DNA from 2 places in the Saccharothrix sp. DSM 118769 genome. Region 2 is predicted to be linked to the other one. Evidence: riboswitches for the same ligand, from Rfam matches in the RefSeq annotation. Region 2 holds a riboswitch; the other holds the start of a gene.
What was found. Region 2 has a riboswitch for glycine ahead of gcvH (glycine cleavage system protein GcvH). Riboswitches for the same ligand answer to the same signal wherever they lie in the genome.
Positions count from the first base shown of each region.

Region 1: another riboswitch for glycine. It lies ahead of gcvT (glycine cleavage system aminomethyltransferase GcvT); the one in region 2 lies ahead of gcvH (glycine cleavage system protein GcvH).

Region 1 covers NZ_CP193627.1:8,065,603-8,070,924, reverse strand. Annotated here, with positions in the region: gene ACRAKJ_RS33975 (hypothetical protein) at 1-38, shown strand, start outside; gene ACRAKJ_RS33970 (helix-turn-helix transcriptional regulator) at 232-717, shown strand; gene ACRAKJ_RS33965 (hypothetical protein) at 844-1,245, shown strand; gene ACRAKJ_RS33960 (DUF3817 domain-containing protein) at 1,261-1,563, shown strand; glycine riboswitch at 1,630-1,720, shown strand; glycine riboswitch at 1,722-1,816, shown strand; gene gcvT (glycine cleavage system aminomethyltransferase GcvT) at 1,927-3,027, shown strand; gene glyA (serine hydroxymethyltransferase) at 3,057-4,322, shown strand; gene ACRAKJ_RS33945 (malonic semialdehyde reductase) at 4,406-5,011, shown strand; gene ACRAKJ_RS33940 (COG4315 family predicted lipoprotein) at 5,089-5,322, opposite strand, start outside.
Region 2 covers NZ_CP193627.1:8,787,506-8,792,827, reverse strand. Annotated here, with positions in the region: gene ACRAKJ_RS37400 (ATP-binding cassette domain-containing protein) at 1-821, opposite strand, end outside; gene ACRAKJ_RS37395 (hypothetical protein) at 871-1,245, opposite strand; gene ACRAKJ_RS37390 (hypothetical protein) at 1,250-1,432, opposite strand; gene ald (alanine dehydrogenase) at 1,785-2,891, opposite strand; glycine riboswitch at 3,088-3,178, shown strand; gene gcvH (glycine cleavage system protein GcvH) at 3,303-3,683, shown strand; gene ACRAKJ_RS37375 (L-serine ammonia-lyase) at 3,687-5,051, shown strand.

The sequences.
Region 1 (5,322 bases), 720 kb from region 2:
AGTCGATCATCACCTTCGTCCGCAGCCTCTTCGCCTAGCGCACCCCGCCGCGGCTCCGCTCAATGCGGTCACCCACGGTGACTTTGACTCCTCGACGTTGCACCGTACGGGTGGAATGAGGGCTATAACGCGCTGGTAACAGGGTTTTTGGCAAACCAGGGTCTAGCGGTTGTCGGTACCCGCTAATACGGTGCGCTGCATTGGCTGATCTTCGACCGACGAGGAGGCAGAATGGTCGAGGACTCGGGAGTCGACGAGCTGCTGCGGCAGTGGGCGGCTGAGCGCTCGGACGACGCCGAGCTGCAGGAGGTGAACCGGATCAAGGACGCGTGGCTCGCGGAAGCCCCGCCGTCCCCGGGGATCCCGGTGCAGCGGGCGAACGGCGGGAACCGCGGCCTGATGAGGGTCGAGTCCGCGGACCCCGCCTACGTGGCGGCGATGCGGAAGAGGGCGCCCGAGGTGCCCGAACCCCTGCTCGCCGCCGCCGCCAGCTACTGGCAGCTGGTGGGTGACCTGTCGGAGGCGGAGCTGTGGTGGGACGCGGGCATCAGCCCGTTGGACCAGCGCGCTCTGGACTACCGGGCGGCCGGGCTCACGCCCGCCGACCTCGGTCGTCGTCTCGGCCCGATGACGGTGCTCCAGCACCTGCGTCGGGGCAGTGCGGCAGCCTGGTGCGTGGCCAGGTTGCAGAGGCAACGCCGGGACGGCGTCGCCTAGTCCGGATCGACGAAGAGTCGGGCGGGCTCCTGAGGTCGAGGGGCCCAACGCCCGTGAGGGGCGGGCTCCCGCGTGGGGAGCCCCGGCCCGAGGGGGCTCTCAGCTCCCGCGAAGTACCCTTGAGGTGTGCACGGCCTCATCACCCCCAAGCGCGTCGCCATCGCCGCTGTCTGCGTGGCCGCGCTGGTCGTGTGCTGCGGTCTCGCCTACTGGCAGTGGGAGCGCTTCTCCCAGGCGGGCGGCACGTTCCAGAACCTCGGCTACGTGTTCCAGTGGCCCCTGTTCGGCCTGTTCCCGGCGTTCATGGTGTGGCGCATCCGCAGGCTGGACGCCCAGCGCCGGGCCGAGGGGACCGCCGGGGAGACCGAGGTCACCCCCGACGGGGGTACCCGGGAGCCGGTGGCCGAGCCGCCGGCGCCGGTCGTTACCGTTGACCCCGTCGGAACACCCGCGCGCGACGACGAGGACGACGAGTTGGCGGCCTACAACCGCATGCTCGCCCAGCTCCACGCGCGGGACCAGCGGTGAGGTGAGGGTAGGGCGATGAGCGGCGCGTTGACCAGGTTCCGGTTCATGGCTTACGTGGTCGGCGTCGGCCTGCTGCTGCTCGTGGTCGCCATGATCGCCAAGTACGCGGGCGGCACCGAGACCATGATGAGGGTCGTCGGCCCCGTCCACGGCTTCCTCTACGCCATCTACCTGGTGCTCACCGTCGACCTCGCCCTCAAGGCGCGCTGGTCGATCAAGGCCACGGTGCTCGTCCTGCTGGCCGGCACCGTCCCGTTCGTGTCGTTCTACGCCGAGCGCAAGGTCGTGGAGAGCGTCCGGGCCGAGAAAGCCCTGTGACGCGGCGGGTTGACCCCGGCCACCAGGCACATCTAGCGTCTGGCGGTACCAACTGAACACGGCCGTCGATGTCGCGCGGGAGAGTCCCCACCAGTCGGGGCGCCGAAGGAGCAACTCCTCCCCGGAATCTCTCAGGCACAGCTACCGCCCGACGAAGGCAACTCTGGAAAGCAGGCGCACCCGGTGCGCCTCGCCCACGGTGCAAGCCGCTCACCGGCAGCGGCGAAGCTCTCAGGCTCATGACAGAGGGGGAGGCTTCTTCGACGAGGAGTCTCCGATGGACCGTGTCACCCTTCACCCGTGCCCGCCGACCCGACCGGTCGGCGCTACCGGCATGCCCGCACCCTGGGAGGACCCCGCCTGATGGAAAGCCGACGCACGCCCCTGCACGCCGAGCACGAGGCCCTGGGCGCACTGTTCACCGACTTCGCGGGCTGGCGGATGCCGCTGCGCTACGACAGCGAGCTGGCCGAGCACCGCGCGGTGCGCACCTCGGCGGGCCTGTTCGACCTGACGCACATGGGCGAGATCGTGCTGACCGGGCCGGGTGCGGGCGCCGCGCTGGACCACGCCCTGGTCGGCCACGCGTCGGCGATCGGCGTGGGACGCGCCCGGTACACGATGATCTGCGAGGCCGACGGCGGCGTCGTCGACGACCTGATCGTCTACCGCACGGGTGACCAGGAGTACCTGGTCGTGGCCAACGCGTCCAACGCGGCCGTCGTGTTCGAGGCGCTGGTCGAGCGGGCGAAGGGCTTCGACACCACCGTCGAGGACCGCTCCACCGACTACGCGCTGCTCGCCGTGCAGGGGCCGCGGTCCACCGAGATCCTGGCCGGCCTCACCCCGACCGACCTGGCCGGGGTGAAGTACTACGCCTCCTACCCGACCGAGGTGGCGGGCAGGCCCGTGCTGCTCGCCCGCACCGGCTACACCGGCGAGGACGGCTTCGAGCTGTTCACCGCCCCGGACGACGCCGCGCACGTGTGGCGGGCGCTGCTGGAGGCCGGCCGGGAGCACGACCTCAGGCCCGCCGGGCTCGGCTGCCGCGACACCCTGCGCCTGGAGGCCGGGATGCCGCTGTACGGCAACGAGCTGGGCCGGGACCGCACCCCGTTCCACGCCAACCTGGGCCGCGTGGTGAAGCTCGACAAGCCGGGCGACTTCGTCGGCCGCGACGCCCTGGCCGCCACCGCGGCCGAGGGCGTGCGCCAGGTCCTCGTCGGCCTGAAGACCACCTCCCGCCGCGCCCCCCGGCACGGCTACCCCGTGCTGGACGCGGGGGGCACCCCGATCGGCGAGGTGACCAGCGGCGCGCTGTCGCCGACCCTGGGCTACTCGGTGGCCATGGCCTACGTGGCCGAGGGGCACGCCGAGCCCGGCACCGAGCTGTCCGTCGACGTCCGCGGCAAGCGCGAGCCCGTCGAGGTCGTCGCGCTGCCGTTCTACAAGCGCCCGAGCTGACCGCCCGAGCTGACTAGGAGAGAGATCCCATGTCCGAGCACTTCAACACCTCCCTCGCGGAGTTCGACCCGGAGGTCGCGGACGCCGTCGCCGCCGAGCTGCACCGGCAGCAGAGCACGCTGGAGATGATCGCCTCGGAGAACTTCACGCCGGTGTCGGTGCTCCAGGCGCAGGGCTCGGTGCTGACGAACAAGTACGCCGAGGGCTACCCCGGCCGGCGCTACTACGGCGGCTGCGAGAACGTCGACGTCATCGAGCGGCTGGCGATCGAGCGGGTCAAGGGGCTGTTCGGGGCGGGCTTCGCCAACGTGCAGCCGCACTCGGGCGCGCAGGCCAACGCGTGCGCGATGTTCGCCCTGCTCCAGCCGGGCGACACGATCCTGGGCCTGGACCTGGCGCACGGCGGGCACCTGACGCACGGCATGCGGATCAACTTCTCCGGCAAGCTCTACAACGTCGTGCCCTACCACGTGTCGGAGGCCGACGGCCGGGTCGACATGGCCGAGGTCGAGCGGCTGGCGCAGGAGGCGAAGCCGAAGCTGATCGTGGCGGGCTGGTCGGCCTACCCGCGGCAGCTGGACTTCGCCGAGTTCCGCCGCATCGCCGACTCGGTGGGCGCGTACCTGATGGTCGACATGGCGCACTTCGCCGGCCTGGTGGCGGCGGGCCTGCACCCGAGCCCGGTGCCGCACGCGCACGTCGTGACGACGACCACGCACAAGACGCTCGGCGGCCCGCGCGGCGGCGTGATCCTGACCAACGAGGCCGACCTCGCCAAGAAGATCAACTCGGCGGTGTTCCCCGGTCAGCAGGGCGGTCCGCTGGAGCACGTGATCGCGGGCAAGGCGGTGGCGTTCAAGCACGCCGCGTCGCCCGAGTTCGCCGACCGGCAGCGGCGCACCGTCGAGGGCGCGAAGATCCTCGCCGAGCGCCTGTCGCGGCCCGACGCGGCGGCGGCGGGCGTGAAGGTGCTCACCGGCGGCACCGACGTGCACCTGGTGCTGGTCGACCTGGTGGCGTCCGAGCTGGACGGCAAGCAGGCCGAGGACCGGCTGCACGAGGTGGGCATCACGGTCAACCGCAACGCGGTGCCGAACGACCCGCGCCCGCCGATGGTGACCTCCGGCCTGCGCGTCGGCACGCCCGCGCTGGCCACCCGCGGCTTCGGCGCGGCGGACTTCGCCGAGGTGGCCGAGATCATCGCCGCCGCGCTCCAGCCGTCGCCCGACCTGGCGGACCTGCGGTCGCGCGTCGAGGTGCTGGCGGCCAAGCACCCGCTCTACCCGAGCCTGTGAGCGCGGCCACCGCCTGAAATAAGTTGAGCCTTCAACCGGTTGTCCCGTGTGCACGACGCACGGGACAACCGGAAGAAGGACCCATGACCGCGACCCTCGACTCCCTCGCGCTGTCCGCCGACGCCCAGGACCTGCTGTTCCGCGAGGCCCGCACGGCCAACGCGTTCACCGCCGAGCCGGTGACCGACGAGCAGCTGCGCCAGGTCCACGAGCTGGTCAAGTGGGGTCCGACGGCGATGAACAGCCAGCCGCTGCGGGTGCTGTTCCTGCGCTCGGAGGAGGCCAAGGAACGCCTGGCCCCGCACATGGCCGAGGGCAACCGCGAGAAGACGCGCACCGCGCCCGTGGTGGCCGTGCTGAGCGCCGACGCCGACTTCCCCGAGCACATGGCGAAGACGTTCCCGCACTTCCCCAACGCCCGGCAGGCGTTCGCCGACGACACCGCCCGCGCCGGGATGGCCCGCACCAACGCCCTGCTCCAGGTCGGCTACTTCATCGTGGGCGTGCGCGCCGCCGGCCTCGCCGCGGGCCCGATGAGCGGGTTCGACGCCGAGGGCGTGCGCGCGGAGTTCCTGGCCGGCACGGCGCAGCAGCCGCTGGTGGTCGTCAACATCGGCCACGCCGACGAGTCCGGCTACCGGCCCCGCAACCCGCGCCTGGACTTCGACGAGGCCGCGCGCGTCCTCTGAGGACCGCTGCACCACGCCCTGATCCCCCGGCCAACCCCGGGCCGGGGGATCAGGGCGTTCCGCAGTGGACCTCCGGGTCACACGCCGGGAGCGGTCACCCCCGGCGGGAGGCACTCGACGTTGCGCTTCCCGTTGGGCTGCACCACGAACCAGGTGCCGCCCACGCCCTGGCCCTTCCACTGGCCCGGGGCCTCGTCCTTCGCGTAGGTGTAGAGCGGCCAGCCGTCGAGGGTGACCTGCTTCGAACCGTCGGCGCGCTCGACCGTCGACACGAGCGCCGGGTCGACGCCCTGCAACGCGGGCGCGTCGCC
Region 2 (5,322 bases):
TTCAGCGCGGTGTCGGCGACCTGCTTGGCCTCGACCCCGCTGACCGCGATCCGGCCGTCCGGCAGCTGCTCGATGTTCGACACGCCGTCCTCGCGGAGCGCGGCGACCAGGCCGGCGGCGTCCGACGGCTGCACGAGCACGCGGGCCTGCTGCTGGTCGCGCAGGTTGTCCAGCGGCCCGTAGTACATGGTCTGGCCCCGGCTGACGATGACCACCTGGTCGACGGTCTGCTCGACCTCGGCCAGCAGGTGGCTGGAGATCAGCACGGTCCGACCGCTGCGGGCGAACGACTGGAGGAACGTCCGCAGCCAGGCGATGCCCTCCGGGTCGAGGCCGTTGGCCGGCTCGTCGAGCACGAGGATCTGCGGGTCGCCGAGCAGCGCGGTGGCCAGTGCCAGCCGCTGCTTCATGCCCAGCGAGAACCCGCCCGCCCGGCGGTCGCCCGCCGCGCCCAGGCCCACCAGCTGGAGCACCTGGTCGGCGCGCGAGTCGGGCACGCCGATCGCCGCCGCGTACACGCGCAGGTGGTTGCGCGCGGTGCGCTTGGGGTGGAAGCCCTGCGCCTCCAGCACCGCGCCCACGACCCGCCCGGGGTTGCCGAGCTGGTGGAACGGCCTGCCGTTGATCAGACCGGTGCCCGCCGTGGGCGTCACCAGCCCGAGGAGCATGCGCAGCGTCGTCGTCTTGCCCGCGCCGTTGGGACCGAGGAAGCCGGTAACCGAACCGGGTTCCACCGTGAAGCTCAAGTTCTGCACCGCTGCGACCGGACCGAACTGCTTGGTCAAGTTCTGCACCACGATGCGGCCACTGCCGTCGTGCACGCGTCCCTCCCGGAATACTCCTACCGGGCGTCATCCTGCCCTAGGAGGGTCACTCGGGGAGGGCGTGTCGCGGTTTCGACACCACCGCCGGCATCTCGGTGGTCGTCTCCGCGTCGTGCGAACGGAGCAGCGGGCGCAGCGGCCGGCGGCGTTCCCGGTGCGGCAGGCCCTCGCCGATGAGGTGTTGGTGGGCCATCGTCCACACCTGGCACGGCCACTTCTTGTGCCGCAGCACGCCGGGGCACGCGCCGCAGCGGCCGTCCGGATCGGGCTGGTGCAGGGTCAGCAGCAGCCGCCAACCGTCGGCCAGGCGGTGGATCTCGGCCCGGGCGAGCGGCACCAGCGCGTCGGCCTCGTCCCGCTCGACGGCCTCGTCGAGCAGGGCCAGCCGGCGCAGCACGGCGGCCCGGAGCGCCTCGTCCACGCGCTCACATCCTGTCGGCGGCTTGGGCGAGCAGGTGGTGCAGCCTGCGGGTCTGCGTGACCGACATCACCGCCGACTCGCCGGGCGGGGCGACCAGGAGGACGCGGTCGTCCTCGACGAGGACGGTCATGGACCGGTCCCTCCCGAAGGGGTCGTGGCAGTCGATCCAGCCCTGTGGTTCGGCCATCGGCACTCCGATCGCGAGGGGACGGGGTGGGGCGCGGCGGGGGAGCCGCACGAGCGGACGACCCCGTTGCGTAGCGGCGGGGGTCCCGTCCTGTGCATCGGCCGGCACGGCGTCGTGACTTACCCGTTACCCGGGTAATTCACTCATTAGCTTGAACGTCGGCAACTCCGCGTGGCCGGCGGGGCGTGTGATGTGGGCCGGACCGGTGGGCCCGCTGGGCAGGGAGCCCGGTTCCCCGCTAACATTGGGACGCGGCCCGCTCCCAGTGACCCCCAGGCTGGTTGAGCGGGCCGCCTCGTACGACGAGGGCCCCGCTCACAGCACGTGAGCGGGGCCCCCTCTGTTTTCCGGATCAGATCTCGGGCGCGGTGAACGCCAGGTCGTGCGCCTCGGCCACCGGCGCGTTGGTCAGCAGGCCCGCGTGGGTGTTGAGGCCGAGCGCCAGCGACGCGTCCGCGCGCAGCGCCTCCCGCCAGCCCCGGTCGGCCAGCGCGACCGCGTGCGGCAGGGTCACGTTGGTCAGCGCGTAGGTCGAGGTGCGCGGCACCGCGCCGGGCATGTTCGCGACGCAGTAGAACACCGAGTCGTGCACCTGGTAGGTCGGGTCGGCGTGCGTGGTCGGCCGGGAGTCGGCGAAGCAGCCGCCCTGGTCGATCGCGATGTCCACCAGCACCGAACCGGGCTTCATGTCGGCGACCAGCTCGTTGGTCACGAGCTTCGGCGCCTTCGCGCCGGGCACCAGCACCGCGCCGATGACCAGGTCGGCCTCGCGCACGGCCTGCTCGACCGCGTACCGGTTCGACGTGACGGTGCGCAGGCGGCCCTGGTAGAGGGCATCGATGTGTCGCAGCCGGTCGACGTTGGTGTCCAGGATCTCCACGTCCGCGCCCATGCCCGCGGCGATCACGGCCGCGTTCAGGCCCGCCACGCCGCCGCCGATCACGACCACGCGCGCCGGGTGCACGCCGGGCACGCCGCCGGGCAGCACGCCCCGGCCGCCGGACGGCTTCATCAGCGAGAACGCGCCCACCTGCGGCGCGAGGCGACCCGCGACCTCGGACATCGGCGCGAGCAGCGGCAGGGCGCCGTTCGGGGTCTGCACGGTCTCGTAGGCGATGGCCGTGGTGCCGGAGGCCAGCAGCGCCTCGGTCAGCGGCCGGTCGGCGGCCAGGTGCAGGTAGGTGAACAGGACCTGGCCCTCGCGCAGCCGCGGGTACTCCTCGGCGACCGGCTCCTTGACCTTGAGCACCAGCTCGCCCTCGGACCACACGTCGTCGGCCCCGGCGAGCACCTTGGCGCCCGCGGCCGCGTACTCCTCGTCCGTGATCGCCGAGCCGAGGCCCGCGCCGGCCTCGACGAACACCTCGTGACCGCGTGACGCCAGCTCGTGGGCGCCCGCCGGGGTCAGCGCGACGCGGTACTCGTGGTTCTTGATCTCCCGGGGGACTGCGATCCGCACGGTGGGCTCCTTCGGCTGTCGTGTTCGCCAAAGGTCGGGTACCCGGGGCGCGGTGTCATCGTGCGCGCGGAACCAAGGAGGACGGGTCCGGTTGTGCCGGCGGAACAAGTCGTGCGGCGCGTTGACACCCGTCCGGGCCGGCACCTAGCGTGCGGGTCACCCAACTGAACATCGGCCGCGGCGCCTCGACGGCGCCGGAACCCGCGCGGGAGAGACCTCGTTCGTTCGAGGCGCCGAAGGAGCAAGTCCCCCGCACACTCTCAGGCAGCGAGAACCGCGCGCGGTGAGGCGACTCTGGAAAGCGCACCCTCGTCCGAGGGGGCGCACCCACGGTGCAAGCCGCGCGCGCGGCGAAGCTCTCAGGTCCCAGGACAGAGTGGGGGTGGACCTTCACCACCAGGGAGCGCTGACGTGACCTTTCCGGAGAACCTGCTGTACACGCCCGAGCACGAGTGGGTCGACTGGGCGCCGGGCACCCGGGAGCCCGTGTCGGTCGGGATCACCTCGTACGCGACCGAGTCGCTGGGCGACGTCGTGTTCGTCGAGCTGCCCGCCGTCGGCACGCGGGTCGCGTCCGGCGAGGTGTGCGGCGAGCTGGAGTCCACCAAGTCGGTGAGCGACCTGTACGCGCCGGTCAGCGGCGAGGTCGTGGAGGTCAACACGGCGGCGGTCGACGACCCGTCGTTGATCAACAACGACCCGTACGGCGGCGGCTGGCTGTTCAAGGTGGCCGTCGAGGACGCCACCGGGCTGCTGACCGCCGCGAAGTACGCGGAACTGACCGAGGGCTGATCCGTGGCGATCAGCGTGTTCGACCTGTTCTCCGTGGGCATCGGTCCGTCGAGTTCGCACACGGTCGGGCCGATGCGCGCGGCGACGATGTTCGTGGACCGCCTGGGTGCACGAACGAGTTCAGTCGACCGAGTGCACGTGGAGCTGTTCGGGTCACTCGGAGCAACCGGCCACGGGCACGGCAGCCCGAAGGCCGTCCTGCTCGGCCTGGAGGGCCACAAGCCCGAGGAGGTCGACCCGGTGGCGGCGTCCGCGCGGGTCGAGGAGGTCCGGGCGACCGGGCGGTTGCGGCTCGGCGGCGTCCACGAGATCGCGTTCACCGAGGACACCGACCTCGTCATGCACCGGCGCAAGTCGTTGCCGCTGCACCCCAACGGGATGCGCTTCGAGGCGTTCTCCGGGTCGTCGCCGGTCGACTCGGCCGTCTACTACTCGGTGGGCGGCGGGTTCGTGGTCGACGAGACCGCGTCCGGCACCGACCGGATCAAGCCGGACAGCACGCCGGTCGCGCACCCGTTCCGCAGCGGGGACGAGCTGCTCGCGCGGACCCGGGAGACCGGGCTGCCGATCAGCGGCCTGATGCTGGACAACGAGCGGTCGTGGCGGTCGGAGGAGGAGATCCGGTCCGGCCTGCTCCACATCTGGCAGGTCATGCAGGAGTGCGTGGAGCACGGCTGCACGGAGACCGGCGAACTGCCCGGCGGCCTCAAGGTGCGGCGGCGGGCGGCCGAGATGAGGTCCCGGCTGGCCGCCGAGCACTACGCCACCGACCCGCTGCGGGTGATGGACTGGGTGACCCTGTTCGCGCTGGCGGTGAACGAGGAGAACGCCGCGGGCGGTCGCGTCGTCACCGCCCCCACCAACGGCGCGGCCGGCATCGTGCCCGCGGTGCTGCACTACTACGCGAGGTTCGTGCCGGGCGCGTCCGACGACGGCGTGGTGCGGTTCCTGCTCACGGCGGGCGCGATCGGCGTGCTGTTCAAGGAGAACGCGTCGATCTCCGGCGCCGAGGTCGGCTGCCAGGGCGAGGTCGGCTCGGCCTGCTCCATGGCCGCCGGCGGTCTGGCGGAGGTGCTCGGCGGCACGCCGGAGCAGGTCGAGAACGCGGCCGAGATCGCGATGGAGCACAACCTCGGGCTGACCTGCGACCCGATCGGCGGGCTCGTGCAGATCCCGTGCATCGAGCGCAACGCGCTGGCGTCGATCAAGGCCATCACGGCGGCGCGCATGGCACTGCGGGGCGACGGGTCGCACTTCGTGTCCCTGGACAAGGTCATCAAGACCATGCGGGAGACGGGGAAGGACATGCACCACAAGTACAAGGAGACCGCTCGGGGCGGCCTGGCGGTGAACGTCATCGAGTGCTGATGACCGGCGTCTGACCAGCGCGAATGACTTCCATCGTTGCTCGGTGGTTCTCGCTGGTACCCGACGTCCCACGGCCTGGAGACGGCCTGATCTTGGTCCGAACGCGACGGTCCCCACCTCGGTAGCGCGGGGTGGGGACCGTCGCGCGTCGTGGGCCTGGTCCTCGTTGCGGCACAACCACTCCCGGTGGCAAGGCGGCGGAGCCGCCGCGGCAGTCGACCGCCGAGCCCAGCCCGGTCCAGCCGCGCGACCGCGATCGTCCCGACTGCTG